DNA from 2 places in the Shewanella violacea DSS12 genome. Region 1 is predicted to be linked to the other one. Evidence: riboswitches for the same ligand, from Rfam matches in the RefSeq annotation. Region 1 holds a riboswitch; the other holds the start of a gene.
The links. Region 1 has a riboswitch for lysine ahead of lysC (lysine-sensitive aspartokinase 3). Riboswitches for the same ligand answer to the same signal wherever they lie in the genome.

Region 1 (15,089 bases):
AGCATCATACTCGGGACAATAAAGATGCTTACAAGACTTAGGCCCAGTGTGGAGATCTAGCACAATATCAGCTTGATGCGCCATTACTTGCAAGTTAATCGCCTGCTGGTGCCCGGTTGTTATGCCCCACTCACTGTCTAAACGTGTATAGCAAGCTTCAACCAACACGGCCTTGTATTGAGTAATCAAGTCAGCATCACTCAGAGAGTCATTCGCCTTATACCAAGCCGCCACATCGACATTATGCTCTAGATATTCCCTATTCCAATTCACACCAGTAATAGGGTCGAAGCGACCTAAGGTGAACTCACCGCTTTTTTGATTAATCCCCAGAGGATTAGCCAGAGGCACCAGGGTGATATCGCCACATAGGGTGTATTGCTCCAGTAATTTCATCAACTGATAGATGACCGCATTGCCCTGCACCTCGGCGCCATGTACATTCGCTTGGATATAGACGCTGGGAGCCGTAGCGCTTTCGCACTCATGGCTAAATATGGGGATGGTGAGATCTTGGCCTGTGGCTAACTCACCTATCTTCAATGATGATTGGGTAAAACTCATATTGTATCCTTCACTTCCTAGCCTCTCGATGCTAAAACCGACAAGCTAGGTTTTTGATTACTCAAATAAATTCTGATGCAGCGCCCTAACCACCAAGGCAGCTTCTGATTCGGCGACTAAAACGCACAGGTTATGGGGGCTAGCTCCCTGACAAATCATGCGCACATTATGGGGTTCAAGCACTTCAAAAACTCGGCGACACACACCTGGAGTCGATGCAATCTTATTGCCGACTATCGCCACCAGTGCCAGACCTTCTTCGACTCGTACATGGCAGTGCTGTGATAACTCCTGCAACAGAGACTCACTGAGTAAGCCATTTCCGCCAGAGTCAGATCCCGTCTTATCTAAGGTCAGTGACACATTCACCTCGGAAGTCGTGATCAAGTCGACACTGATCTTGTGTCTGGCTAAAGTCGCAAAGGTCTCGGCCAGAAAACCTTGAGCGTGGAGCATCTGCAGACTGTGCAGATTGAGCAAAGTTTGATCCCGGCGCACAGTCACCGCCCGATAAACTGGAGTATCTTCAACTTGGTGGCGGATCCAGGTGCCACCTAGCTCAGGCTCACGGCTAGAACCGACAAAGACTTGAATTTTTTGTCTAACGGCAGGAAGAATAGTGGCAGGATGCAACACCTTTGCACCAAATGTCGCCATCTCGGCGGCTTCATTGAAGCTAATCTCAGCGATAGGGCTAGCTTTAGGCGCAATGCGAGGGTCTGTAGTATAGATGCCGGCCACATCGGTCCAGATCTCAACTGCAGTCGCCTTTAAAGCCTCGGCCAATAAGGCCGCTGAATAATCGCTGCCTCCACGGCCCAGAGTCGTGGTTGCTCCTGTATCATCTGCACCTATAAATCCCTGAGTCACGATGCGCTGGGAAGATAGGAGTGGAACTAGAAATTCTGCAGTTAACTGAGAAATAGTCTCAATTTGTGGTTCGGCGCGACCAAAGTGACTATCAGTTCGCATCACCTGACGCACATCGAATGCACTGGCAGCCTCCCCTTTCTCTCTCAAGACAGCGGCAAACAAGGCCGATGAACATTGTTCACCTTGAGCAAGCAGCTCATCCATACTTGGCTTATTTCTATTTTGACCCAGCTCTTCACTCAGTACAGAGATACGGCTCAATACAGAATCCAGTCTAGCGGCAACCTCTTGTGGGTTACCCAAGGAATCTAAGATTTTAAATTGAATGTGAGCTATCTGCTTAATGAGCTGTATTCTTCGCTCTTCAGCTATATTTTTGTGGGTCAGTTCGACTAACAGATTGGTGACACCACTGGAAGCACTCACCACCACAACACGGGTATCAGGGTTAGCGAGAATGATATCGGCACAACGACTCATGGCGGCATAATCCGCAAGTGAGGTTCCGCCAAACTTAGCGACAATAAGGGACATTACACTGCCTCCACGAAATGCAGACACAGATAAGATTCATTTGAAAATAAATAAGAATATAAAACAAACATGATTAGACTCCGAACTGATTTAGTTCGAAGAGCCTGGTGCAAAGATTACGCACCCCAGAGACGGGAAACAGAGATCACCACCAGAAGCTCTCCACCAATAAACAGGTGACAACCTAAGGGATTCAGCCCATTAGACCGACATAGAGTAATTCCAAATACTCAAATATCTCGGCGCAAATCTCCCTCATAAGTCATCATCAGAGCTTGGACTCTTCAGACTTACTACCTAGTTAGCGCTCCTCTTCTGTACCTTGCTCTCAGTCAGCATGAATAAAAAAAGAACAAGGAAGGGCAAAGCTATCAAATTTTGGCTAACCAAGCAATGGAGAATCTCAACTAATACAGAAGATTTAAGCTAATAACCTTAATCTGGTAACTCACTCACCAAGTTAACCCGCTCAGAGAAGTTACCGATAATGATCTCTTTTCGATACTCGGCTTTAGAGAACAAGCAAGGAACTAAGGCTAACTGGTTATTATCAACGAAGTAGATGGCGTTCTGCTTAAATTTCAATCCCAGATGTGCTGCGCTCAGCTTATCTATGGCGACCGCCCAACTTTTTTCCATATGGGTGCCATCTTTAGATGCCCCCACAACTGCACGATAGGGTCTGTTAAATTGCTCTATAGCCAGTAAAAGTTGTCGATCTAACAGGCGGTTTTGGCAAGAGGTAAGGATCTGCCCCTGGGGATTGTGGGCCGTAATAATGGCAAAAGATAACTGAGAAGATAAGGTTTGGGTAAATAGAAACTTAGTCTCTTGGTAGTGCTGCCACAGTTTCTTGTTCAAGAGTCGCTTGTTCGAGTCAATCATCTAGACCAGTTCCTTTCAATTTAATTGAAATTATTATAGCAAATTTAGTATATCTTCATAAAGGCATGATCAAGATCACTAAATGGCACTTTTTCAACTTCCTTATTTTTCAATGAGTTATAAGGATAAGTGTGACCAAGGTCAAATCCACGAGTAATTTTGTTAACATTTCATTTGTTAACAAATGCCTAAAACGAGTACAATAGACTCAATCGGTAGGTTCAGCATCTTCTATTTTATAGGATGCATTTCGTTACAAGTGGAACTGACAGAGAACTTATAGCCAAGCAGGTTTCTGTATAAATTCGACCGGCGCTTAATTTCTCGTTTTAACTTCATGAATATTTATTAATAGAGGGAACTAACTCTACTGTTAATAATCGAAGTGATTACAGTTCGCGTTCCCATTTATTGAGATTCGCATACTTTACTCATCAAGGAAGTGTGTTGCTGTTTCAGCCAATTTGAAAGCACCTACCGTAGATCAGTACAGAGTCAACATGACAAGTTCGAGCGTATTTAGCACTAATGACACGCTCTCATAGTTAGAACCGATTTGAACAAATTAGGTAAATTATTATGCAAAACCCGCACATTCTGATTGTTGAAGATGAAGCCGTTACCCGTAACACGCTAAGAAGTATTTTTGAAGCTGAAGGATATGTGGTAACTGAAGCCAATGATGGCGCAGAAATGCATAAAGCCATGCAGGAAAATAAAATAAATTTGGTCGTTATGGATATCAATCTTCCAGGCAAAAACGGTCTTTTATTAGCACGTGAACTTCGTGAAATAAACAATATTGGTCTAATCTTCCTTACGGGCCGTGATAACGAAGTTGATAAGATTTTGGGACTTGAAATTGGTGCTGATGACTACATCACTAAGCCATTCAACCCACGTGAACTAACTATTCGTGCTCGCAACCTATTGACTCGCGTTAATAGCACAGGTGCTGAAGCCGAAGATAAGAGCAGTGTTGAGTTCTACCGTTTCAACGGTTGGAGCCTTGAAATCAACAGCCGTTCTTTGGTTAGCCCACAAGGTGAGCCATACAAGCTGCCACGTAGTGAATTCCGCGCTATGCTGCACTTTGTTGAGAACCCAGGTAAGATCCTTAGTCGTGCCGACCTTCTAATGAAGATGACAGGCCGCGAGCTTAAGCCACATGACCGTACCGTTGACGTAACGATTCGTCGTATCCGTAAGCACTTCGAAAGCTTGCCTGATACGCCTGAAATCATCGCCACGATTCACGGTGAAGGTTATCGTTTCTGCGGTAGCTTAGAAGAAGCTTAAATCTAAGCCGATTCAAATAAAAAAACCAGCCTAGGCTGGTTTTTTTGTACATGGATGTAGTTATCCCCGGTGGCCACGGATGGCCAAAGAGGGGGTTTGTGTCTGGAATAAGGCTGGGAAGCTTCTAAAGGCGAAGAAAGTTTTTAGAAGCTAAGAAAGCTTCGAGTTTTAAGCTGTAAGACCCAACACAGGGCTAAGAAAGCTTCGAGTTTTAAGCTGTAAGCCCCAAGACAGGGCTAAGAAAGCTTCGAGTTTTAAGCTGTAAGCCCTCAAGACTAAAGACCCAGCGCTGGAATCCTTCAAGCCTCTGCTCTTACTTACAACTTATCACTTAAAACTCACCACTTATCGCTTATCGCTTATCGCTTAAAACTTATCGCTTACCACTCGCAGACTCGTGGTTTATTTCAATTCTCTCTCAAGAAAATCGGCCAATGAGCGATACAAATGCGTTCTGACTTTTTCGCCGCGCATCGAATGCTTAGAACCTGGATAATCTATCATCTGAAATAGCTTACCTTCATCCTGCAACGCCTTATACACCTTAGTACTGTTCTCAAACAACACATTGTCATCGGCCATACCGTGATACATCAGCAAGCCAGATTGATAGCCTTTCACATATGGCAGTACGCTGCTGGCCTCATAGCCTTCGGCGTTCTGTTGTGGATGACCCAGATAACGTTCGGTGTAATGGGTGTCATATAGGGCCCAATCTGTCACAGGGGCGCCAGAGATGGCAGCCTTAAAGTAATCTGGCGCCTTAAATATGCCCATCAGAGCCATATAACCGCCGTAGCTATGGCCATACAAGGCTATGTTAGCGCTATCAACATAGGCAAGTGTACGCAGGTAATCGACACCAGCTTTCTGGTCATTAACTTCCGCTTCACCTAAGTGCTGATAGATCACATGCTCAAATTGAGTGCCACGGTGAGCCGAGCCCCGGTTATCGAGCTGGAACACGATATAACCTTGCTGGAGTAAATACTGAGTAAAGTAATCTTGATCGCTCCAACTGTTAACCACCAACTGAGCGTGGGGGCCACCGTAGACTCGAACGACCACAGGATATTTCTTGTCGGCGCTAAAATTTGTCGGTTTAAACAAACGATACTGCAGCGCTTGGCCATCTTCCGCTTTGACCTGACCAAACTCAGGTAACTGCCACAATCCGAAGAAAGGATATAGAGGGTGAGTCTTATCCACCTCGTTCTGCTCGACCCAAGCTAATCGTTGGCCCTTATCACCATGTAGGCTAATCTGAGGCGGTTGGGACAAGCTGCTAAAGTAGTCCAGATAGACGGCTTCATTCTCGGCAAATACAGGAGAATGCATCCCGCTCCGCTGACTAATACTCTCGACTTCGCCACCGTTTAAAGGCACGCGGTAAAGATGTTTCTCCGTCACTAGAGTCTTGCGGCCGCTAAAGTAGATCCAACCGGTTTTCTCATCCACCAGCTCGACTTCATCCACGGTCCAGTCTCCCGATGTCAGCTGTTTCTTCACCTTGCCATCCAGTCCAATCAAGTACAGGTGGTTGAAGCCATCACGCTCCGAGGCCCAAATGAAGCTCTCTTGCTGCTTTAAGAAATGCAGATCATTATTGAGATTCACCCAGGCATCGCTGCGCTCTTCTACCAAGGTTATCGACTTATCTATTTGGGCAAGGGATACCACTCTGAGATCTAAGCTTTGCTGATCTCGGCTCTGCCATTGATAAGACAAGCGCTTGCTGTCGGGTAACCAGCTAACTCTCGGTAGATAAATGTCTTGTTCTTTACCAAGGTCAATCCAGCTTTTTTTCTGGTCGGCGAGAGTCACCACGGCTAATTTAATCGTGACATTATTCTTGCCTGCATAGGGGTATCTTTGCTCGGTTAACTTGATGCCATCGGCATAGATCTCATTGCGGGTCACCAACTCAACGCCAGACTCATCGATACGAGTATAGGCGATGGCCGTCTCATCGGGAGACCACCAATAGCCAGTCATGCGGCCCATCTCTTCCTGAGCAACAAACTCGGCCATGGCATTTTTTATCGCCCCGCCGCCATCTGTAGTCATGGCAGTTAGCTTGCTGGTTTTAAGATCTAATACGAATAGATTTTGCTCTCGTACAAAAGAGACATAATTCCCCTTTGGAGATAAACGAGCGTCGGTGACAAAGCCTTCTCCCGTAGGTAACAAGTTGACGCTGCCATCATCAAGGGAGAAATAATACAGCACACCAGAAGCAGGAATGAGTAAGGCCTGGCTATCGTCAGACCAGAAGTATTCCATGATCCCCTTACCATAAATGCGTTGACGCTCACGTCTGGCTTTCTCTTCATCAGAAAGCTCGCCTATGGTGAGTTTATCCGCATTCAGCAGAATGGATTGTTTACCGCTGGCCACATCCATCTGCCATAAATCATAGAAATACTGATCGTCTTTACGCCCGGCGAGATAGGTCACTCTTTTACCGTCTGGAGAAAGCTTAAGTCCCCTGGGACTGGTGCCTGCCAATGCAGGTGAAGCGTAGAGCCTTTCAATACTCAGTGGCATGGTACCGCCTGTTACAGCGGCTTTGGCTGTATTCAAGTCTGTACTAGTAAGGGTATTTGCTGCAGTCGAACAGCCTGTATTTGATAAAATCATAGGAACCGCCAATAGAGCTGATGTCATCCATTTTATTGTCATTATTATGTCCTGGATCTGAAGGTAATTACTGCATGTCGGCTAATGAGATTGATATCATTAACAAACGACATAAATATCGCTGACATTGTGCACTAAAGTCAGCAAAAACTAAAACACGCCGCCGAAGTTATAATTTGCCACCATAGGACGCTGAAAAAAAGTTCAATCTCAGGTATGATCGCGCCAATAAGAAAACTCACTTTTGACCCGACCTCAAACTCGAGCTCAGCTCGAACTTGTATAGGAAATAACATGCAGACCTTGGCCCAAAATCTGACATCACAAGGCATCAATGCCTCTCTGACTCAGCTTATTCACACCTTAGCGAACACCTCTAAAGAGATAAGCCATGCCGTTCGTCACGGCGCTCTTGCCGGTGTACTCGGCACCACAGAGCAGGAAAATGTTCAGGGTGAAACCCAGAAGAAGCTGGATGTTATTACCAACGATATGCTCAAAGATGCGCTGGATAAGGACAATACAGTCCGTGGCCTGGCATCAGAAGAGGAAGACTTTATCGTTGAAGTTGGTGCTAAGGGTGACTATCTGGTTTGTTTCGATCCATTGGATGGCTCATCTAATATCGACATTAACTCGCTAGTGGGTACTATCTTCTCGATTCTACCCGCCCCAGAAGGTGAACTAACAGAGCAAAGCTTCCTGCAAGCGGGCCGCAAGCAAGTCGCTGCCGGTTATGTCTTATATGGTCCTTCGACTATGTTGGCTCTCACCACAGGTCAAGGTGTTCAGTTATTTACCTTAAACCCAGAAACTAACGAATACCTGTTAACTACAGAAGCTATGTCTATCAGTAAAGACACGGCTGAGTTTGCCATCAACATGTCTAACCAGCGTTTCTGGGAAGCACCTATGCAAACCTATATTGCCGATCTTTTACTTGGCACCATAGGGCCGAGAGAGAAAGCCTTCAACATGCGCTGGATAGCAGCCATGGTCGGCGACGTGCATCGCGTACTGTCACGCGGTGGCATCTTCACTTACCCTACCGACAACAAGAACCCAGAGAAGCCATACAAGCTTAGATTGATGTATGAAGCTAACCCTATGGCATTCTTAGTCGAACAAGCTGGCGGCAAGGCTTCTACTGGTTATGAAACCATCATGGATATCGAGCCAAGTGAAATTCATCAACGCGTAGCCGTTATCTTAGGTTCGGCCAACGAAGTTGATACTTGTCTTGAGTATCATGATATCGATTACAGCGAAGAGCCTGAGGTTTAGACCTAGCATCGAGCATCGAGCATCGAGCATCGAGCATCGAGCATCGAAATAATATAAAAAAAGTCGCTATAAGCGGCTTTTTTTATGGGCTATTTTTATCATCTTGTTTACGAGATTAGATTTAGCTAAATCTAATACCTCTACCTATAGGTAAGGCTATTGGCTTAGCCAGTATACTCACGGGTATCACGTATCTTATGACTCGTGTGTTCACGGGCAGACTCATTTCCTGCCGCTCTTGGACAAATTTAGGCTAATAAAAAAGCCAGTAGAAGTTAGCTACTGGCTTTAATAAAATCATCTGTTTTTAGACCGTGACAGAGGCCTAAGACTAGCTCTGTTTCGTTATAGCTTCCGAGGCTTGCTCGACTGTTTCATCGCCCTTCTCGGTCGCATCGACTATGGTCAATACAGCCGCATCACCCACAACGTTACACGATGTTAGCACCATATCGATTAAGCGGTCTAACGCGGCGACAATGGCAAAGGCTTCAACTGGCAAGCCCATCTGGTGGATTAGCACACCTATCATCACCATACCGCCACCTGGAACGCCGCCAGCACCCACAGAAAGAAGAAAGATACTGAATAAGAGTGCAGGCAGTTGCTCCATAGCAATTGGCGCACCGAATGCGTTAGCCACGAAGAAGATCGCTATGGTGATATAGATAGACACGCCGCCCATGTTCATGGTGGCGCCTAGGGGCACACCAAAACCAGCGATGGATCGTTTAACACCTAACTTCTCAGTCAATGTGCGCATAGTCACAGGAATGGTTGCATTTGAACTCGCCGTAGACAGTGAGAACAAGATCTGCTCTTGGGTCTTAGCACGGAATTCTTTCGCCGAAACCGAGGTGAATGCACCAACGGCCATAGGATAAACCACAAAAATCCATAGCAATAATAAGCCTAAGATGACGACCAAATACTCGGCAACACTGAGAAAAATTTCTGCCTCTAAGCTTGCACCGAGTTTAAGCATTAAGGCAAAAACACCAATTGGAGCTAGCTGCATCACCACAGTGATCAGCTTCATCATCAGCTTGTTACCTTCCTGAAATCCCTGAACCAGCAAGGGAACTCCATTACCTAAAGATTTCAGCACCCCCCCCACCAGCAAGGCAATAAAGATCACTTGCAACATGTTGCCCGAACTAAATGCGGCAACCGGGTTATTAGGGACAATATTGACCACCAATTGGACTAAGTTTGGCAATTCAGTGGCGGTTATTGTTGCACCTGTGCCACCGGACATGTCGACACCTAGACCGGGTTGGATCAAGAGTGCTACGGCTAAAGCGGCAAAAATAGCAACCAAGGTATTGATAATATAGAAAGCGAATGTTTTACCGCCCAGACGGCCGAAACTTTTCAGGTCCTTAAGTTCTAGCACACCGCATACTATGCTGACGAACACCAAAGGGACGACGAGCATCATGATCATATTGACGAACATGGTGCCCACGCCAGAAGATATCTCGACCACAGTGCCGGAGAAGAAACTAATATCCCCGAGTAAATATTGAATGATGGAACCGAAAACTAATCCGGTAAACAGACCGATAAAGATCCGTGATGAAAGTGATTTAGTCATATACCTGCCTTCGATTTAGCATATCTTTTATGTATGCTTTTATTAGTTTGCACCTAGGTCGATGCTTATACTCAGGGATTGTATCCCGCTTGTGAAAACCGATAGTGAATCATGGCGGACACAATTTCAATCAGATTTATGATCACAATTGAAACCGCAATGCAGCAATAAGTGAGCTTGGGTCATTATTGTTGAGTTTAAAAGGAGAACGAGGTGGGCACTAAGATGCCAATATCTACATCATTATCAAACGGGTAACACAAAACAAAATAACACCCACACTGTGACAGTAGGAAAAACCGATCCGGAACTAGATGATCGATTTTAAAACTAAAAAAGAAAATCAAAACAGAGATAAAGACTGATTACTTTAGTGTACTAGGTAAACATCCAAATTTAGCTCAAAGAAAAGCCGTTAAAGCATCTGCTATAACGGCTAATATTCGCTAATGATATTTTTTCAGGCTAGAAGTTTATGCAAAACCTAGCTCGACGTCGCTGATGACTAAATTACTGGTATCCAGTATCAGGATCAGGTTCACCTATATCCAGCTAAGTCGATTAGCACTAATGTCCCGCAGCACTAAATCCTAACCATGCCTATGACGATGACTATGCGAAACCTAGCTCGACGTCGCGGATGACGAAGTTACCAGTATAAGTAGGGTCTGGCTCACCTATAGGATCTAGCTCAAAGTAAGCTCTATGCTCTTCAGGTAAACCTTCATAACCACATATCACCTGATACAACCAGCTTTCTCTATCCCAAGTTAGGCCATGCTCGTCAAGATACTCAAGTGCCGACTGACTGCGTCCCGTATCGATAATGCTACAGAAATACTGATCCACGGCCAACTTCAACGGGTTATCCGGGATATCAAAATCTTCAGCCTCGACCAGAGACATAGAAACGTCATGACTCAGATGACTAGTATCTGTTGGAAGTCTGGTGATGGCCTTCAAGCGAGATACTATATCTAACAGCTCAGGTTCATAGCCGGTATTATTCACATCCACTGCGGCCGGGGCCAATATTGCTTCGGCGCGATTAAATAAGCTTGGCAGTTGTTTGTGGCTGACATGATCGTCCGGTCGATAATCCGGATGAAGATCGGTATAGAGTAACCAGCCTTTAAGCAGACGAGTACGGCCTCTAATCTGACGGAAACGCCCGAGTAACTCGAGTAAACGTCCCTGCACCACACTCAGCTCCTGAGTACAACTACTCAGGGTCTCTTGTAGCGTGGTGACTAAGAGTTTTCTCAACTCACGAATGTCGCCGGCAATCTCACCTAATTCACTAAACTGGAACATCTCCAGTCCGTTCAACAGCTCAGTCACTTGGCTCTGTGCCAACTCATTTTCGCGAATTTTGGCATTAATGGTACCCACATAGCCAAATTCATTATTAATTCGACCCCAGAGTACACGTATGGAATATTTGAGTCCCTCGGCGAAGCTGTATACATGCTCGCTAAGGTCTGCCAAATAAGCTTCTGTGGCACTGTAATTCGCATTCTGGCGGGCTTCTTTATAGTGCTCAGCCAAGGTCTTAATCGTTGCCAGTGAGGAGCCTACATTGGCATCGATCTGACGATTACGCTCGTCACTGAGCGCCTCTTCGAGCAGGGCTCGCACCGAGCGCTTTAAACGCAGTTCTTGATCTGGCTCCGGACGCCACAAGATCTCGCTTTGACTGAGCTTCTCAATCGCGGCGGAGTTGTCCTCGTCCTCACGCACAGATCCCGACAGATATACATCCATGATGAGATCGGCATGACGGCTCAGCTGCTTGAGCAGCCTAACCCCAGACTGATGTAAGTTATTGCTCATATTAAACCACGTCCCTCAGAGTCGTTCTGTCTGGGCTTCTATTGTTCATCAGACAAGATCCCTCTGGGTTGCTGTTTCGGCTTGTGCCTCTAAGCTCAAACCTTCGGTCTCGTCGATAAAACGAATCACCTCATAAAGATAATCCAGCTTACCTGTGGCAATGAATATCTGCTTCTCTTTATTGGGACGAGCCAGGTAGCCCAAATCCACCAAACGCTTAAACACCAGTTTAATCTGGGCATCCACGTTACTACTAGTGGAACCAAACAGACGATAGTGGCTTATCTTGGCTAGCTGTTCACGAAAAGCCGGCGTGTCTTCAATGCGTATCATCAACTCATTTAAACGTACCGCCGCCCCTTCAGACAGAGGAGCATCCTGACCACTGGCCTCTTGCACTAAGACCAGCCACTCCACTAAAGGGACTAGCGCATTACAGATATCTTTAAACTGAGAAGAAATAACCTTGCGTTCGACCTCGCCTAATTGCAGATAACCACAGAAGAAGACTTCTCCTTCACCAGCCGAACCTATAGTACGATTAATCTGATTGAGATAATCTTCCACCCGCTCTCTAGTGTCGGCACTCTTCAAGGCTCGCCAACCATCTTCATCTGTAGTTCGACAGATAAACTCACCTTTTAACAGGCGTTCTATGATGGCGCCAGTACCCACAATTGCAGTTTCAGTATTATCGTTCATTACACGGCCTCCCTTATACTGGCATTACGTTGTCTCAGCTTATCGGCAATAGGGTTGACCTGAGGTTTCACCACTTGGAGCTTCTTGGTCTGTTTATTGATGATGTAGCGATTGGCAAACAAGTTCAATACTTCAGACTCAGGGTTCGGGAATGCGCCCAATACCGAGATATTATTGTTCTCACAGGCATCAAAAATCTTCTTCACGTTGCCGTGATGTAAGGTGCCCAACTCATCTATAGGCCAATGTATGGTGACATCTGCGCGCCCACGTAATAGGCGAGTAAAGGCCAACAGGAACTTACACAGAATAAGGTAAGCCATACCATGACTCGACGATTCATTGAGTTGACGATCGGTGCGAATAATCAGATCACTATTGCCCTCTTTCAGGGTTAACTCAATTTCCAGTAGTTTAGATATCCCACCAGAGAGAGCCGAACGACCGATAATATCTAACGCACGACGCATACTGTTAGTGTAATGCTCATCGGGGAGCTCACTGAAACCGTCAGCCTTCCATTTACGGAATGCCTGAACAAACATCTCAAGCTCAGGCCAAAACTCTAGTTCGCTGATCCTTGAACGTATCTTAACCGCAGATTCAGAGACACCATCGAGGAATAGCTCTTCACCAACTTCACGGGTAATCCGCGCACTCTGGGATGCAATGCGGCGATCGATATCGGCAAGCACGTCATAATAGGCAGTCAGATCGACACCGAAGATACGCCCCTGCTCCCTGAGTGCTGTGATCGACTGAGGTACCATCACATTAAGCAACTGCTCGAGTTGAGGCACCAGCTTACGATAATCAATCAGGCGTATGCCTTTATCATTGAGGAAACTAGACTCTTCACGAGCTCGCTCCCAGGTCTCGGACAGGCTGGAACCTGACTTACTGGCGATAACCGAATCGAAATGCTCCACATACTGCTTCACCGAACCCAGCAGGTTGTCGCGTTTGAGCAGTAGCTCTTCGCCCTGACGTAAACGCTCGGTCAAGCCTCCCTGAGCATCGTCCTTATTGTTTGGCAACTTTAACTCACTGAGTTTACGCATAACGCTGCGCAGCTTAGTCAAGTTCTCAGAGGCTTCCACCTGAATGGCATCGGACTGCTTACGCTGACCGTCCAACTCTTGTCTTCTAGTCTTGATCTCATTGGATTTAGACTTAAGTTGCTGCTCAAGTTCCGATGTTGCATGCTTCACTGTGCTCAGTTCAGTCTGCAACTTAGGCTTACGTTTAAGCCAGGTATGTTGATACCAGTCATCGTATCTGAGTACCTCACTACGATGCTGTTCTGCCTTGCTTATGCTCGACTCTAAGCCTCTAATCTCTTGCTTGAGGGCGAGTATCTTATCTTCGTCGACACCACGAGACTTAAGTTCATTCTTATACCACTGCTCGCAGGCTTTCTGCTCACTCTTGGCGTGATCCCTTCTGTGCTGAATATTGATCTTTATCTGGTTCAGCTGATTATCTAAGGCACCGACAACTTCCTGCCAATAGGCATTCTTCTCCATTCTATCTTCGAGTGCTTGCTCTTTCTGCTCTTCCAGCCACTCTTGATGTTGGTGTTTAAGCTGCTTTAACTCACTATCTAAACGGCTCAACTGCTTCAGAGAATCCGACTTGCGATCCGATAGCGCCTTGTTGATCTTGTCCTGCTCGCTACGCTTCTCATCGAATAAGCGTCGCAAATCGTCACGACTATTCTTATAGGCTGTACGAGCAAAGGTGAGTTCTCGATTTAAGCTATCAAGCTCACCGTTGATGGCGACTAGCTGATCTTCCGCTTCCCCCTGCAGCTCCTTTGCTCTTAATAGGCTATTCTCAGCCTTGGCATGTTTACTGCGGAGTTCTTGCTCAGACGCGGCATATTCAGGCGTTTCTATGGCTTTAAGATCCAGTGCTATGCCATAGAGTGATGCCAGGTTATCGGCTAATTTTGAGGGATGAAGATCGCTACGATGCAGCAATTCAGGTGCTATCACCTTACCTAAGGTATTTTCCCAATCGCCCACTTCCTTACGTAAAAACTCCAGTAAGGTATGAGATTGAGGGAACAGGATATGATGCAATTCATCGAGCTCGGTTTGGCGCTCTGTGACTCGAATTCCCGCCATTCTCAGACTATCATTAGCCTGATCTCGCTTAGCACGTAATTTACGCTCTTCAATCGTGAACCTGTCGACCTTAGCATTACAAAGCTCCTGGTCTTCGTTCACCAGGCTGATACGCTCGTCGAAGATAGCCAGTGACAGCTTTTCCTCATCGTTATAGGTCACGCTATCGACACGAACCTTTAGCTCTGCAGTCGACAGTTTAAGCTGATACTCTTGCTCGCTGAACTTAGCTCGTCCAGACTCCATCTGTTCACGCCACAGTCCTCCAAGCGCCTCGAGATCACCTCGAGCCTTCTCCTTCTGAGTATCTCTGGCTTCACGTTGCTTATCTTGATCTTGGTGGAGATTTTCAAGTTCTCTATTTAAGCCTTCGCCAATCTTACTACGGCGAGCATTATAGGCGGCTTCAATATCCTGATGTTTCTCAGTCTGAAGTTTATGGCGCTCGGTCAGGTTTTCTAAGCTGCCTCGCCAATTCGGTAACTGCTCGAGATCTAGTTTTGCCTGTTCGATATCCGCATCTAAGAAGCCACCATGCTGATCTTCTATGGCATCTAGCTCATATTCGCACTTAGCCACATCACCTTTCGCCGCCGAGAGATCTAAATTAAGCTCATCTCTTTGCTCTTTCCACTCTTCATCGAGTTTTCTAAGATCGGCGTTGATGGCCTTAGATTGATCTTGATGATGTTCTTGGCGTTCAACTTCAACAGTTTCATCTTTACTATAGCCACGCTTAAGACTTGCCA
Region 2 (15,089 bases), 2.4 Mb from region 1:
GCATAATCTCCATTGATAACTTGGATAAACTTGGATGATGTTTTGGGAAACCTTTATCGAATGTTAAGAAATCACCTGCCTGAACAGGGTACATAATATCGCCCATTGCTCATGAAACATGCCGTCTATATGACAAGATTGAATACTGTAAAACCCATTATTTGTCCAAATATTAGCATCATATTTATTTTGAGATAGCTAATTGAACCAAGATTTACATAATGGATTATCCATTAAATGAGTTTCAGCCTATAAGCTCTACTTCATATAGAGTAAGTATCACTTCATTTTTTTGATTTTTAAATCCGATGCTATAGTAGGTAAAAGGAATGATAAAGCCTGACTGGTAACATATTGATTCAGATCAATATCGAGTGAAATCATAGGTACTTAATTATTCTTAACAACTGCTAAATCATATTGTTTTAATCCGTGATCCGGCAATTACTACTGGGCATTATCATGGAACACTAGATTATTGTCTTGTCGATTATTTGGATTTATCAGTAGCTTGCCTGTTATCTCATGCTTACAGTTCTCTAATAGAAATAATGTCATTATGTATATTATGATGGCTTTAGACATAAGCAATTGAATGGCGATACATGGAATAGCTTATATTAATTGCAAATTAATTATCGAGTGCCGATAGTTATTGGTCATAGGGTAAACGTTAATTTTAAATACAAAAAAACCGGCATAAGCCGGTCTAATATACTACTTCTGTTTGATAGAAGTGGTTTAGATAAGGAAATCATCCATAGAACGACCCTGGTCTAGCTGACTTTTAAATACTGTTGGCATGCGGCCTTGGCCAGTCCAGTTGACTGCTTCACCATTCACGTCGATAGTATATTTAGCTGGACGTGGAGCACGCTTCTTAGGTGCAGGCTTAACCGTAGATGCACCTAGATCATCAATAGATAGTCCTACAGCTTCCATCTGTTTACGGATCTCATCTATCTTGGCATTTCTTTCTGCTGTAGCTTCTGCTTCAGCTTCGACTTGAGAGCTTCTTTCTGAGATAACTTTATCAAGTTTTACTGCCAGTTCTTGTAAATCTTCAATTGATAGTTCTTTAACTGCGGCTTTAAAACGGCGGCCATGAGTTAGTATTTCAAGAAAGTCGCTCATAATTATTTGGTCCATTTATATTAAGTTCATGATTAAATCATCAGACTTATAATAGGAATTATTAGAACAAGTTTCAAATGTTATTTTAAATTTGTTGGTTAATTATATATGGACTCATATTATATCCTATTTGTTTTTATTTTTTTTAGGTTAAAAATTACCATAAAAATAGATGTATCAAAAAAGATACAAACGGTCGTTTGAATCCCTGTTGACGTTAATGTTAACAGCACGTAAAGTGGTTCCACTTTGTGTAGGTGTTAACCTATACTCAAGCCTCTAATAAGACGTAAGAAGGAAGCCCTATGAAAGTATTGGTGCCTGTTAAGCGCGTTGTCGATGCTAATGTTAAAGTCAGAGTAAATGCTGACAATACCGATGTCGATACCGCTAACTTGAAAATGGCGATTAACCCTTTTTGTGAGATTGCCGTAGAAGAAGCCGTGCGCTTAAAAGAAGCTGGCGTGGTGTCTGAAATTGTAGTTGTTACAGTGGGGCCTAAGGCGGCACAAGAACAGCTACGTACGGCTATGGCTCTGGGAGCCGACCGTGGTATTCATATCGAAACTGAAGAGGCGTTAGTACCTTTATCTATTGCTAAGCTGCTTAATGCAGTTCAGGAAAAAGAACAGGCACAACTTATCATTTTAGGTAAGCAAACTATCGATGGTGATAATAATCAGACTGGGCAGATGTTGGCGGCATTGGCTAATATGCCTCAGGCGACATTTGCTTCAGAAGTTAAAGTCGAAGGGGATTGTCTTGCGGTGACACGTGAAGTCGACGGCGGCCTGCAGAGTATTTCTATTCCATTACCAGCGGTAGTGACGGTTGATTTGCGTTTAAATGTCCCTAGATACGCCAAGTTACCTAATATAATGAAAGCGAAGCGTAAGCCATTAGAGACCCTTGCTATTGATGATCTCGGCGTTAGCCTGAAGCAACATCAAACAGTATTGAAAGTGACTCCACCGGCTAAGCGTAAGGCAGGTGTTATGGTGGCGAGCGTTGCAGAACTGGCCGATAAGTTAAAGAATGAAGCGAAGGTGATCTAATGGCAATTTTAGTATTAGCAGAACATGATAATGCCAGCTTAAAGCTGGACACCGCCAAGGTTGTCGCTTGTGCTCAAGCCATAGGTGGAGATGTCGATGTCTTGATTGCCGGTGATGAATGCGCTGCAGTGGTAGATGCCGCCAAGCTACTTTCTGGAGTCAGACATGTTTTAGTTGCACAGTCGGCGCAATATGCCAACGGCTTCGCCGATAATGTGGCACAGCTTATTCTGGATCTTGCCGATGATTATGAACACATCCTGGCTGCAGCCACTAGCCAAGGTAAAGACACATTGCCACGGGTATCGGCGCTGCTCGATGTGGCTCAGTTATCGGAAGTGGTTGAAGTCGTGAGTTCTGATACCTTCGTTCGTCCAATATATGCAGGTAATGCATTAGCCACGGTTCAGAGCCATGATGCTAAGAAGGTACTAACCGTACGTACAAGTGCGTTCGATGCCGTAAGCAATGATGGTGCGGCAGATGTTGTCATTATAGATAAAGTATTCGATTCAGTGACTCAGTTTGTGTCTCAGAGCCTATCAAAATCTGAGCGACCCGAACTCGGTGCGGCTTCGGTCGTAGTCTCGGGTGGTCGTGGGTTAGGGAATGGTGAGAATTTCGCTATCTTAGAAAAGCTGGCAGATAAACTAGGCGGTGCACTGGGTGCTTCGCGAGCGGCAGTTGATGCAGGTTTCGTATCTAACGATCTGCAAGTGGGTCAAACCGGGAAGATAGTGGCGCCAGACTTATATATCGCTGTGGGTATTTCCGGTGCAATCCAGCATCTGGCTGGGATGAAAGATTCTAAAGTGATTGTTGCTATCAACAAGGATCCCGAAGCGCCTATCTTCCAGATTGCCGATTACGGTTTGGAAGCGGATCTGTTTGATGCGGTTCCTGAGCTAACGGATCTGCTCTAGATTGCTAACGAGATGCTGTTAAAGTGTAAAATCTGAGTTAATTATTCTGATTCAGGCTAAATAAGTGTGACCTTGGTCACGGTGGGCGGCTTTGGGGTAGAATCCTTAAAGCCGCTTATGTTTATATTAACTTTACGTTTTCATGCTGGCTTGAATCTAGTACCTAGCTTTTGTACTCGAATTCGACACATGATAAGCGTCCTGAGAAGTAGAGGTGCATTAAAAATCAGTAGTGATAGTCAGGGTGATACCGCTTATCTATCATGAAAGGGTTTGATGCCGAAGTAGTAATGCATATCACGGTTTACTACTGGGGCTGTATCGAATAGGTACAGCACTGCCATAGTGTCTCTTATCCGGATGATAAGAAGATTTTATACCTATTAATAAATGGTATTACTATGGAGCGCTACTGATAGGACAGGTGTTTTCAGATATCGCCAATATCCCACCAGTTCAGCAGCCTCCATTCGAACTAAAAATTAAGAATATAATCAAATGACGATTTTAAGTTATGCCGATTCGGCGCTTTCATTGCTGCCTCCAGCGGTTGCGATTCTGATGGCGATTGTTACTCGTCGGGTATTGCTCTCCTTGGGGTTGGGAATAGTACTCGGTGCTGTATTGATAAATGATTTCTCATTCATGGGAACGGGTCAATATTTAGGTGATCAAGTTGTCAGCCTATTCTGGGATGATGGTGCCCTCAATACGTGGAACATGTACCTTCTAGGCTTCTTGGTGCTATTAGGGATGATCACGGCCCTTATTACCGTGAGCGGTGCGGCTAATGCCTTTGCCGATTGGTCCAAAACGCGTATTAAGAGTAAGCGAGATGCAAAATTACTGACCATGTTCTTAGGTTGCGTGATCTTTATCGACGATTACTTCAACAGCTTAGTGGTTGGTAGTGTCGCCAGACCTCTGACAGACAGATATTATATCTCCCGCAGTAAGTTAGCCTATATTCTAGACTCGACAGCAGCACCAATCTGCGTGATTTCTCCCGTGTCGAGTTGGGGCGCCTATATCATCGCCTTGATCGGCGGTATTTTAACAGCCCATGGTTTCGCAGATACAGGGCATCTGAGTATCTTTGTTCAGATGATCCCAATGAATTTCTATGCCATATTTTCACTGTTACTTCTGCTTTGTGTCGCTTTCATGGATCTCAATGTCGGTCCCATGCGCCAACATGAGCTAAATGCACAAAAAGGCAATTTATATGATGAGGCAAAAGGGTTACCACCCGGTGCTAACTCAGATCTGCCTGAGGCTGAAAACGGTAAGATCCTTGGATTATTCCTGCCCATTATTGTGCTGGTCTTTGCGACCTTCTATTTCATGGTGAGTAGTGGTGGGGACGCTTTAGCGGCCAGCGGAAAAGCATTCAGTATTCTTGGTGCGTTTGAACATACCGATGTTGCCTCATCTCTGTTCTTCGGTGCCCTGGTCGGTTTTGTTGCGACTCTGGCCTTCGTCTTGATGCAAGGCTTAGATAAGTCATACCTTATTAAAGGCCTAGTTGCTGGTGCACGCTCTATGGTGCCCGCCATCTATATCTTACTATTCGCCTGGACGATTGCCGGCGTGATTGGTCAAGTAGAGACAGGAAAGTACATGGCGAGTCTGGCATCGGGCAATATTCCTTTTGCCTTATTACCTGCAGTCTTATTTGTTCTGGCGGGTGTGACGGCTTTCTCTACAGGAAGTAGTTGGGGTACTTTCGGTATCATGCTACCCATTGCCGCTGATATGGCCATGGGAACCCATACCAACATGATGCTACCTATGCTTGCAGCTGTGCTTGCCGGCGCGGTATTTGGTGATCATTGTTCACCTATATCCGATACGACAATCCTCTCCTCCACGGGAGCCAACTGTCATCATATCGATCATGTGATCACTCAACTGCCCTATGCCTTAATCGTTGCTGGGATCAGTCTTGGGGGCTATATCGTACTAGGCTTTACCGAGTCTCTGACAGCTGGACTGGTTACCTGTAGTATTTTATTCTTGATTAGTGTCTTAATCTTGAAGGTTAAATCTACCCAGGCCACTGGCTAGTAATTTGGGCTATGTCTTTGCTAGCCTAAGTGATGACTAACCAGTGAAATACCGCTCAATTGAGCGGTATTTTTTTGTCTGAAAATCAGCAGTGATCGAGTGGCTCGTTATCAAAATGAGTTTGTATTGGCCTGAATGGGGCGTTGGCACATGATTTTCACTATAAAAATTGTTAAGCTGTAGCCGAATTCACGTATAAGGAATATCAGTTTGGCACAGCTCTATTTTTATTATTCGGCGATGAATGCCGGTAAGTCTACTTCTCTCTTGCAGTCTTCATATAATTATCGCGAGCGAGGCATGAACACCTTAGTGATGACGGCTTCAATCGATGACAGATACGGTGTGGGTAAAGTGTCTTCACGAATTGGTATCGAAACCGATGCGCAGGTATTTGGTAGCAATAATGATATTGCCAAGATGATAGCTATGGCTCATGAAGAACAGAAACTGCATTGTATTCTTATCGATGAATCTCAGTTTTTGAGTAAACAGCAAGTTAAGCAGCTGACCTATGTCGTCGACATATTGGATATTCCTGTACTCTGTTATGGTCTGAAAACTGATTTCCAGGGAGAGCTATTTACCGGTAGCCAATATCTGCTGGCCTGGTCAGATAAACTGGTCGAGCTCAAAACCATTTGTCATTGCGGCCGTAAAGCGAACATGGTGCTGAGATTAGACGATGAGGGCAAACCCATGCGTGAGGGGGAACAGGTCGCCATAGGTGGCAATGAGAGCTATGAATCAGTTTGCCGCAAGCACTTCAGAGAGTTTTTGTGGGATTAAATTAGATTAGAAGATCTTAGGTTCGAGTGCCTAGGATCTGTCATTATTCCAATTTTAATAGTAACAGTCTTACCTGCTCCCTCGTATCATCAATTCTTGCTATCACCTCGTTGACACTCGTTTCGTCATCGTCGATCGAATCCCAATGTAACTGCCATGCTTGTTTTAGTTGTTGAGTCGCTTGCTGCAATTGAGCTTCTGTGATCATGCTTAAGTCTGCAATTAGGTTCACTTTAATCCAACCTTTTCGCGGATTACCTGCAAGGGGATCATTATCGTAATAGGCGGCATAGATGATCCCTTCCAGCTCAGATAATTGTAGCAAGAGCTCAAAGCTTGCCGAGCGCATTGTTGAGTTGTATTCGCTGACCTCCATTCGCCAGACGTTGTAGCTAAATCCCACCAGCGCAAATACCATGCTAAAGACGGCGGTGATTTGGAATATGTGCTCTCTATTCTTCGGAAATGTCGGCTGCATATTGTTAATTTCATTGTATAGCTCATAAACAAAGATAGTGCACAGCCCATAATAATTTCATTTTATCTGCCGAACATATTTCATTTTGACTGAATGTTAATAGCCAAGTAGTCGGTCTATAGCTATGAATTAACTGCTGGTGAGTTAATTACTTGAACAGCCAGTAGCCGGTTTTCCTTCGGTGATGGTTTACAGGCTTATACCGATTGATATTATTTAGGGAGAATATATTCAAATGAAATTTGGCATCAAGGCTTTTGGTTTAGCGACAGTGCTTCTTACTATTTTGGGTTTAATCACCTTTGTTTTCATTAACCCAGAAGTAAATTCATTAGAGTTCAGCGAGGATGTGAAACTGGCACCTAAGTTCGCATTAGTCGATCCTCAGGGCAAGGTTCATCAGTGGTCAGAATATAAGGGTAAGCCGATTATCATCCACTTCTGGGCAACCTGGTGCCCTTATTGTAAGAAACTACAGCCAGGACTGGATAAGTTACGTGTGGACTACAGTGATAGCGACTTGCAGATCTTAGGAATAAGTTTTAATGAAGATGAGGGAGCGGATCCCGCCCTGACGTTAATGGAGCGGGGCATTCAGTTCCCAACCTTAGTGCAAGGGGAAAGTGCCGCTAAGGCTTACGGTGTTGCCGGCACCCCGACGACTGTCTTTATCAATCGCCGCGGGGAAATTGTCTGGCTGACTAATATCTCAGATCCTAATAGTCAAAAATTGAAAGATGCTACTGAGTTTATTCTGCAAGATTAGCCATTATTTTTGCTTGTGTTTTGATTCAGAGATAGGCAATAAAAAGCCCCATAATTATGGGGCTCAGTAGACAGTATCTATGTAGCTTAGAGGCTCATCTCAGGTACATGCTCAGGCACAACTAACTTACCCGCTGTCTTCTCAACTATCTCTTCGACTGAGACACCCGGAGCACGCTCTAGCAGGTGGAAGGCACCGTCTTTAATCTCCATAAAGGCCAGATCAGTGAGTACTCGCTTGATGCAGCCAAAGCCAGTTAACGGCAGTTCACACTTAGTCAGCAGTTTAGAGTTTCCGCGCTTGTCGGCATGCATCATGGTGACGATAATATTATCGGCGCCAGCCACTAAATCCATAGCGCCGCCCATGCCCTTGATGAGCTTGCCTGGGATCATCCAGGAGGCAATAGAGCCTTGTTCATCAACCTCGAAGGCGCCGAGTACGGTAAGATCTACATGACCGCCACGGATCATGGCAAAACTTTCGGCCGATGAGAAGAATGAAGCACCGTCGACGGCGGTGACAGTTTGCTTACCTGCGTTGATAAGATCGGCATCTATGGTCTCTTCTGTAGGGAACTCTCCCATGCCGAGCAGACCATTTTCCGACTGCAGCATCACGTCAATTCCCTTGGGGATATAGTTAGCCACTAAGGTTGGAATACCTATGCCTAAATTAACGTAATAACCATCTTTTAGCTCTGCTGCTACACGTTGTGCGAGTTGATCTCTTGTTAATGCCATTATCTTCTCCCTCCTGCTTATGCTTCAGCTGTCGATGGCTTTACGGTACGCTGCTCGATGCGTTTTTCGAATGTGGCTTGGATGACACGATTAACGTAAATCCCTGGGGTGTGGATATGATCTGGGTCTAATTCGCCGGGCTCAACGATATATTCGGCTTCAACCACGGTAATTTTACCTGCTGTAGCCATCATGGGGTTGAAGTTAGCGGCGGTTTTGCGAAACACTAAATTACCCATGGTATCGGCTTTCCAGGCGCGAATTAAGGCAAAATCTGCCGTGAGTGAGGGTTCGAGTACGTAATGGCGACCGTCTATCTCACGGGTCTCCTTGCCTTCAGCAATGGGGGTTCCGTAACCCGTCGCGGTGAAGAAGGCGGGGATGCCTGCGCCGCCGGCACGAATTTTCTCGGCGAGTGTGCCCTGGGGGGTCAAGATAACATTGAGTTCGCCGGATAACATCTGCTTCTCGAAGGTGGCATTTTCACCGACATAGGAGGCTATCATGGTATCGATTTGGCGGCTCTTGAGCAGTAAGCCTAAGCCGAAATCATCGACTCCGGCGTTATTAGAGATGGCCGTCAATCCAGTTACACCAGTTTTGACCATATGTGAGATCAAGCCTTCGGGGATACCGCAAAGGCCAAATCCGCCAACCATCACAGTCATGTCATTGGAAAGACCCTTAAGGGCTTCTTCATAGCTATGTACGACTTTATTCAGTCCTGCCATTATTCTTATCTCCTTTGTAGAAGGGTCGAGTGTTAATTCTGTTTACCGAGAACCTAGATTATTAGCAGGTTCAGGCTAGTAAGCTAATAGTTAAGATGCAGTATCGGTTATATCTCTTACATCTTGGCTTTTTATTCGCTGATGGCTCTTAACTGGTTAAGGCTTGTGCAACTTTAGAGCCCGTCTGTCTGCCAAGGGCCTGGCTTATGGTGTTACCAGCCTGGGCAAGCAAGCTTAGATCTATGCCTGTGTCTATTCCGAGCCCATGTAACATATAGACCAGATCTTCGCTGGCTAAGTTACCCGATGCACCTTTAGCATAGGGACATCCACCTAAGCCGGCTACCGATGAGTCGACGACACTGACGCCGGTCTCAAGGCAGGCCAGAATATTCGCCAGTGCTTGTCCATAGGTATCATGAAAGTGCAGTGCGAGTTTATCCACCGGCACGACTTGGCTGACTGCTTGCACCATTTTACGGGCATTATTTGGCGTGCCAACGCCTATGGTGTCACCGAGTGATATTTCATAGCAGCCCATTTTGTAAAGAATTTCAGACACGCGAGCCACTTCACTCACATCAATCTCACCTTCATAGGGGCAACCTAAGACGCAGGACACATAGCCTCGAACCCGAATATTTTCGGCCTTAGCTCGCTCCATCAGTGGCTCAAAGCGAGCGATGGACTCTTGGATTGAGCAGTTAATATTCCGTTGAGAGAAGCTTTCTGACGCCGCGCCAAAGATGGCAACTTCGTCGGCTTTGGCGTCAAGTGCAAGTTCCAGGCCTTTCATATTCGGAGTCAGCGCACTATAGGTCACATCCACTGCACGCTTGATATTGCGCAATACTTCACCAGAGTCGGCCATCTGCGGCACCCACTTGGGTGACACGAAACTCGCCGCTTCGATACGTTTAATGCCTGCTTTGGCTAGGTCTTGTATCAAGACAATTTTATCTTGAGTCGATACGGGCTTTTCGTTTTGCAGGCCATCGCGGGCACCGACTTCAAAAATAGAGACTTGTTTTGGCAGCATCTTATTTCTTATCCTCGTTTCCTTCAGCTTTTTCTTCTGAGGCAGCAGGCTCGACTTCTACTAATATAGTGCCGTCTGTGACTAGCTCGCCGGGTTCGAAGAAGAAGGCTGACACTAGACCATCAAAGGGTGATTCTATGGCGTCTATTACATGAGTCATCTTCATGCTTTCCCTTCAGCTTTTTCTTCTGAGGCAGCTGGTTCGACTTCTACTAATATGGTGCCATCTGTGACTAGCTCGCCTGGCTCGAAGAAGAACGCACTAACTAGACCATCAAAGGGTGATTCTATGGCGTTTATTACATGAGTCATCTTCATGCTTTCCCTTCAGTCTCAGTAGGCTCTAGGGGCTCGACTTCTACTAATATAGTGCCGTCTGTGACTAGCTCGCCGGGTTCGAAGAAGAAGGCTGATACTAGACCATCAAAGGGTGATTCTATGGCGTCTATTACATGAGTCATCTTCATGCTTTCCCTTCAGCTTTTTCTTCTGAGGCAGCAGGCTCGACTTCTACTAATATAGTGCCGTCTGTGACTAGCTCGCCGGGTTCGAAGAAGAAGGCTGACACTAGACCATCAAAGGGTGATTCAATTGTATATTCCATCTTCATCGCTTCCATCACCATCAGGCCTTGACCCGCTGTCACGGCATCACCTTTAGTGACCAGATGAGTCACGATGGTGCCATTCATCGGCGCCTTGAGCTTATCTGCGAGACACTCTTGCTCTTCAACAAGCTCAGTCTGAATGGCGCGATAATGATAGCTGGTGGCATTGATAAAGAGGGTGAAGTCTTGTTCAACCTGGCTGACAGGCACTTTCACTTTATGACCAGATGCCTTGATAGCTGAAGTCTTGTCATGCTCGTCTTTAACAGCAATCTCAGCGTGAAGCATTTCATCGATGAGATCGCCCTTTAATACATAAGCCTTGTCATCGATTTGAACTTGATAGACAGACTGACCGGCAATCATCACTTCACTGACTGCTAGATGGTGAACTTGATGCTTATCATCTAGCAGTGAGACCTGGTGGGTACTGCTGCTATTGAGCCTAAATCCACTCACAGTTCCCCAAGGCGAGTAAGGATCATGACTGTTCACCGCAGATTCTTTAGCGGCGACTTTACGGGCACAGAGTTGGTATAGCGCCGCTAAGGCTAAGGCATTTTGCTCATGATTTGACGCCGACTCTTGTGACAGAAGGGGGCTACGGCCGATAAGCTCATCGCCGTAGCGTTCGATAAAGTCGGTGCTGAAATTGGCATCTCTGAAGGCTTTATGCTCGGTGATGTTAGCCAAAAACTCGATATTGTGTTTCAAGCCGCTGATTTGATATGACTCCAGAGAGTGGACCATACGTTGCAATGCTCGTGGGCGAGTCTCATCCCACACGATAAGCTTAGAGATCATAGGATCGTAGAAGTTACTGATCACATCGTTTTCACGAATGCCCGAGTCGATTCTTACAAACTTACTCTGCTCAGGTTCACGGAGGAAGTTAAGTTTTCCACTGGCGGGTAGGAAATCATTTTGCGGATCTTCGGCGTAGATACGCACTTCGAATGAGTGGCCGTGAATACGCACTTCATCTTGTTTCAAGGGTAAGTGACTACCGCTGGCTATCATCAACTGCCATTTTACTAAGTCTTGGCCTGTAACCATCTCAGTCACAGGATGCTCAACCTGTAGACGAGTATTCATCTCCATAAAATAGAAGCTGTTATCGGTATCCAGTAGAAATTCTATGGTGCCTGCGCCGCGATAATCGATGGCTTTGGCCGCCGCGACAGCCGCTTCACCCATCTCGGCTCTGAGTTCGTCACTTAGGCCTGGGGCTGGCGCTTCTTCGACGACTTTCTGATGACGACGCTGAATTGAACAGTCGCGATCTGATAAATAGATGCAGTTGCCATAGTTGTCGGCGAAGACTTGTACTTCTACATGACGAGGTTGGCGCAGATAACGCTCCATCAGGAGCTTGTCGTTACCGAAAGAGGAGCTGGCTTCACGTCTGGCTGAGTGAATATTTTCCAATACTTCAGCGCTACTCTCGACGATACGCATGCCTTTACCGCCACCGCCATAGGTAGCCTTAATCAGTAAGGGGAAACCCATCTTGTTGGCTTCCTTGACGAGTAGAGCATCATCTTGGGCATCACCATGATAACCAGGCACTAGGGGGACGTTTGCTGCCCCCATGATATCTTTTGCGGCGCTCTTGCTGCCCATGGAGTCGATGGCATCGGCTGTAGGGCCGACGAATATGATGCCGGCTTGCTCACATTTTCGGGCAAACTCGGCATTCTCAGACAGGAAACCGTATCCCGGGTGTATGGCTTGTGCGCCAGACTTCTTGGCGATGTCTATGATGAGATCGGCTTTAAGATAAGAGTCTGCCGGCGCGCTGCCACCTAAGTAAAAAGACTCATCGGCTAATGCCACATGGCGGGCATGAACGTCGGCGTCGCTGTATAAAGCCACGGTGCGAACGCCCATAGCCTTGGCTGTTTTGATGATACGACAGGCGATTTCACCACGGTTAGCAATTAATAGTTTTTTTATTAAGGATTGGCTAAACATTATTTGGCTCCTTGCGCACTGATATTTTTTGAATCGTTTTGAGCGCTGATCCAGTTTGGCTTGCGCTTGTCGAAGAAGGCATTTAAGCCTTCCTGGCCTTCATTTGATACCCGAATTTTGGCGATTCGTTCACTGGTATAACTTAGAGTCGCGTCATCGATAACGCCATCTTCGAGGCGAGATAGCAAGGTTTTTACCCATGCCATGCCTTGCGGGCTGTTAGCGAGCAAGGCTTGGATAATAGGCTTGGCGGCGGCCTCGAGATCGTCATTAATCTCGTGAATGACTTGTAGATCCCGTGCCTTTTCGGCAGTAAATCTCTCGGCTGTTAACATGTAGCGACGCGAGGCACGTTGACCCATGGCGCGTACGACATAAGGGCTGATAACCGCCGGGATGAGTCCGAGTTTCACTTCACTTAAGCAAAAACTGGCTCGCTCATTGGCGATGGCGATATCACAACAACAGATAAGCCCTAATGCGCCACCAAATGCAGCCCCCTGGACTAAGGCAATGGTGGGTTTGGGAAATTTATCTAAGGTCGACATCAGCTTGGCAAGCTCATTGGCATCAGCCAAGTTTTGCTCGAAATCCATCTTGGCCTGCTTACGCATCCAATCGAGATCGGCGCCTGCACTGAAGTTTTTGCCATTGGCTTTCAGTACCAGTACCTGACATTCGTCATTGTGAGCAAAATGCTCGAGGGTCTGGATCATCTCAGCGATCATCACCTCATCGAAGGCATTATGCTTTTCGGCTCGGTTGAGGACCATCTGTCCCACGCCATTACTCAGTTGGCATGAAACGTATTTAAAATTTTCTATCAATTGTGTCGTCATGGTTCAGCACTCACAGCTTAGTCAATACCGCTTTATCGGTCAGGATGGCCAAGGCCATTACATACGAAAGACACCAAATTTGGTCTCTTCTATCGGCGCATTGAGCGCGGCAGATAAAGCTAAACCCACCACATCCCGGGTTTGTGCCGGGTCGATAATGCCGTCATCCCACAAGCGGGCGCTGGCATGGTAGGGGTGACCCTCTTTGTCGTATTGCTCGACGATAGGCGCGCGGAACTTTTGCTCTTCATCATCTGACCATTGGACCCCTTTACGGGCTAAACCATCACGTTTCACCGTGGCTAACACGCCTGCTGCCTGCTCGCCGCCCATCACAGATATGCGTGCGTTGGGCCACATCCACATCATGGTAGGTTCGAATGCACGGCCACACATGCCGTAGTTACCCGCGCCATAACTGCCACCTATGATGACGGTAAATTTAGGCACATTGGCACAAGACACTGCCATAACCATCTTGGCACCGTGTTTGGCTATGCCTTCATGCTCGTACTTTTTCCCCACCATAAAGCCAGTAATATTTTGCAGGAACAGGAGAGGGATCTTGCGTTGACAACAAAGCTCTATAAAGTGGGCGCCTTTCTGGGCGGACTCAGAGAAGAGTATGCCGTTGTTAGCAATGATACCTATGGGATAACCGTGAATACGGGCGAAGCCACAGACTAAGGTGTTACCGTAGTTGGCTTTAAACTCATCGAAATCTGAGTCATCGACCACACGGGCAATCACTTCCCTGACATCGTATGGCTTTTTTAAATCTGTGCCGACTATGCCGTAGAGCTCATTGATATCGAATTTAGGCGGTTTTACCGGGCTGAGTTGGGCTGCAATTGTCTTCTGGTGATTCAAACGAGTCACGGCTTTACGTGCCAGCTCTAATGCATGGTCATCGTTTTGCGCCAAGTGATCGGCAACCCCAGAGATCTTAGTGTGTACCTCGGCGCCGCCTAGCTCTTCAGCCGTGACCTCTTCACCGGTTGCCGCCTTTACCAGAGGTGGTCCGGCGAGGAAGATGGTGCCTTGCTCTTTGACGATAATTGACTCATCTGCCATAGCTGGCACATAGGCGCCACCTGCGGTACATAAGCCCATGACCACGGCAATTTGAGGAATGCCTTTGGCTGACATTTGTGCCTGGTTGTAGAAGATGCGACCGAAATGGTCTCTGTCTGGGAAGACTTCATCTTGGCGGGGCAGGTAGGCGCCGCCTGAATCTACCAGATAGATACAAGGCAGATGACAGCGACTGGCAATCTCTTGGGCTCGCAAGTGTTTCTTAACCGTGACAGGGTAATAAGTGCCGCCTTTTACCGTGGCATCGTTGGCGATGATCATGCATTCGATACCGCTGACTCGGCCTATTCCGGCAATAACGCCTGCAGCAGGAATGACATCTTCATATAATTCATAGGCGGCGAACTGGGAGAGTTCAAGAAACGGCGAGCCGGGATCTAGTAGCTTCTCGACCCTTTGTCTGGGTAACAGCTTCCCCCGGGAGAGATGGCGCTGACGGGCTACTTCGCCGCCGCCCTGTTCAATCTGTTGCAGCTTGAGTTTAAGATCTTGAACCAGGGCTAGCATGTCGTCATGTTTTGCCTTGAATTCATCGCTGCGGGAATTTATACGACTGCTAAGTTGCGTCACGGTTTCAATCCTTTTGAGCAAAACTGAGGTCAAATGACGATGCCAGATGAATACTGGTATCGCCTCTGTGTGGGCTGAGCTACTTAGATTCGTTGAACAGCTCGCGGCCGATTAACATGCGGCGGATCTCCGAGGTACCGGCGCCAATTTCATAGAGCTTGGCATCACGCAGGAGTCGGCCCGTAGCATATTCGTTGACGTAACCGTTACCGCCTAGCAGCTGAATCGCATCCAGTGCCATCTTAGTGGCGAGCTCGGCGGAGTAGAGGATGGCACCGG

Region 2: another riboswitch for lysine. It lies ahead of SVI_RS05915 (Na+/H+ antiporter NhaC family protein); the one in region 1 lies ahead of lysC (lysine-sensitive aspartokinase 3).

What each region holds. Positions count from the first base shown of each region.
Region 1 is NC_014012.1:4,068,509-4,083,597, forward strand. Features, by position in the region: gene SVI_RS16965 (succinylglutamate desuccinylase/aspartoacylase family protein) at 1-564, opposite strand, end outside; gene lysC (lysine-sensitive aspartokinase 3) at 622-1,971, opposite strand; lysine riboswitch at 2,119-2,294, opposite strand; gene SVI_RS16975 (DUF3293 domain-containing protein) at 2,407-2,856, opposite strand; gene arcA (two-component system response regulator ArcA) at 3,436-4,155, shown strand; gene SVI_RS16985 (S9 family peptidase) at 4,558-6,837, opposite strand; gene SVI_RS16990 (class 1 fructose-bisphosphatase) at 7,090-8,079, shown strand; gene SVI_RS16995 (dicarboxylate/amino acid:cation symporter) at 8,411-9,676, opposite strand; gene SVI_RS17000 (hypothetical protein) at 10,289-11,509, opposite strand; gene SVI_RS17005 (hypothetical protein) at 11,558-12,211, opposite strand; gene SVI_RS17010 (ATP-binding protein) at 12,211-15,089, opposite strand, start outside.
Region 2 is NC_014012.1:1,474,820-1,489,908, forward strand. Features, by position in the region: gene SVI_RS05900 (H-NS histone family protein) at 742-1,134, opposite strand; gene SVI_RS05905 (electron transfer flavoprotein subunit beta/FixA family protein) at 1,440-2,189, shown strand; gene SVI_RS05910 (electron transfer flavoprotein subunit alpha/FixB family protein) at 2,189-3,112, shown strand; lysine riboswitch at 3,314-3,532, shown strand; gene SVI_RS05915 (Na+/H+ antiporter NhaC family protein) at 3,611-5,179, shown strand; gene SVI_RS05920 (thymidine kinase) at 5,390-5,968, shown strand; gene SVI_RS05925 (hypothetical protein) at 6,012-6,446, opposite strand; gene SVI_RS05930 (TlpA family protein disulfide reductase) at 6,682-7,212, shown strand; gene SVI_RS05935 (3-oxoacid CoA-transferase subunit B) at 7,299-7,955, opposite strand; gene SVI_RS05940 (CoA transferase subunit A) at 7,973-8,686, opposite strand; gene SVI_RS05945 (hydroxymethylglutaryl-CoA lyase) at 8,835-9,725, opposite strand; gene SVI_RS05950 (3-methylcrotonoyl-CoA carboxylase subunit alpha) at 9,727-9,885, opposite strand; gene SVI_RS05955 (3-methylcrotonoyl-CoA carboxylase subunit alpha) at 9,888-10,037, opposite strand; gene SVI_RS05960 (3-methylcrotonoyl-CoA carboxylase subunit alpha) at 10,040-10,186, opposite strand; gene SVI_RS05965 (acetyl-CoA carboxylase biotin carboxylase subunit) at 10,189-12,306, opposite strand; gene SVI_RS05970 (enoyl-CoA hydratase-related protein) at 12,306-13,145, opposite strand; gene SVI_RS05975 (carboxyl transferase domain-containing protein) at 13,203-14,810, opposite strand; gene SVI_RS05980 (isovaleryl-CoA dehydrogenase) at 14,890-15,089, opposite strand, start outside.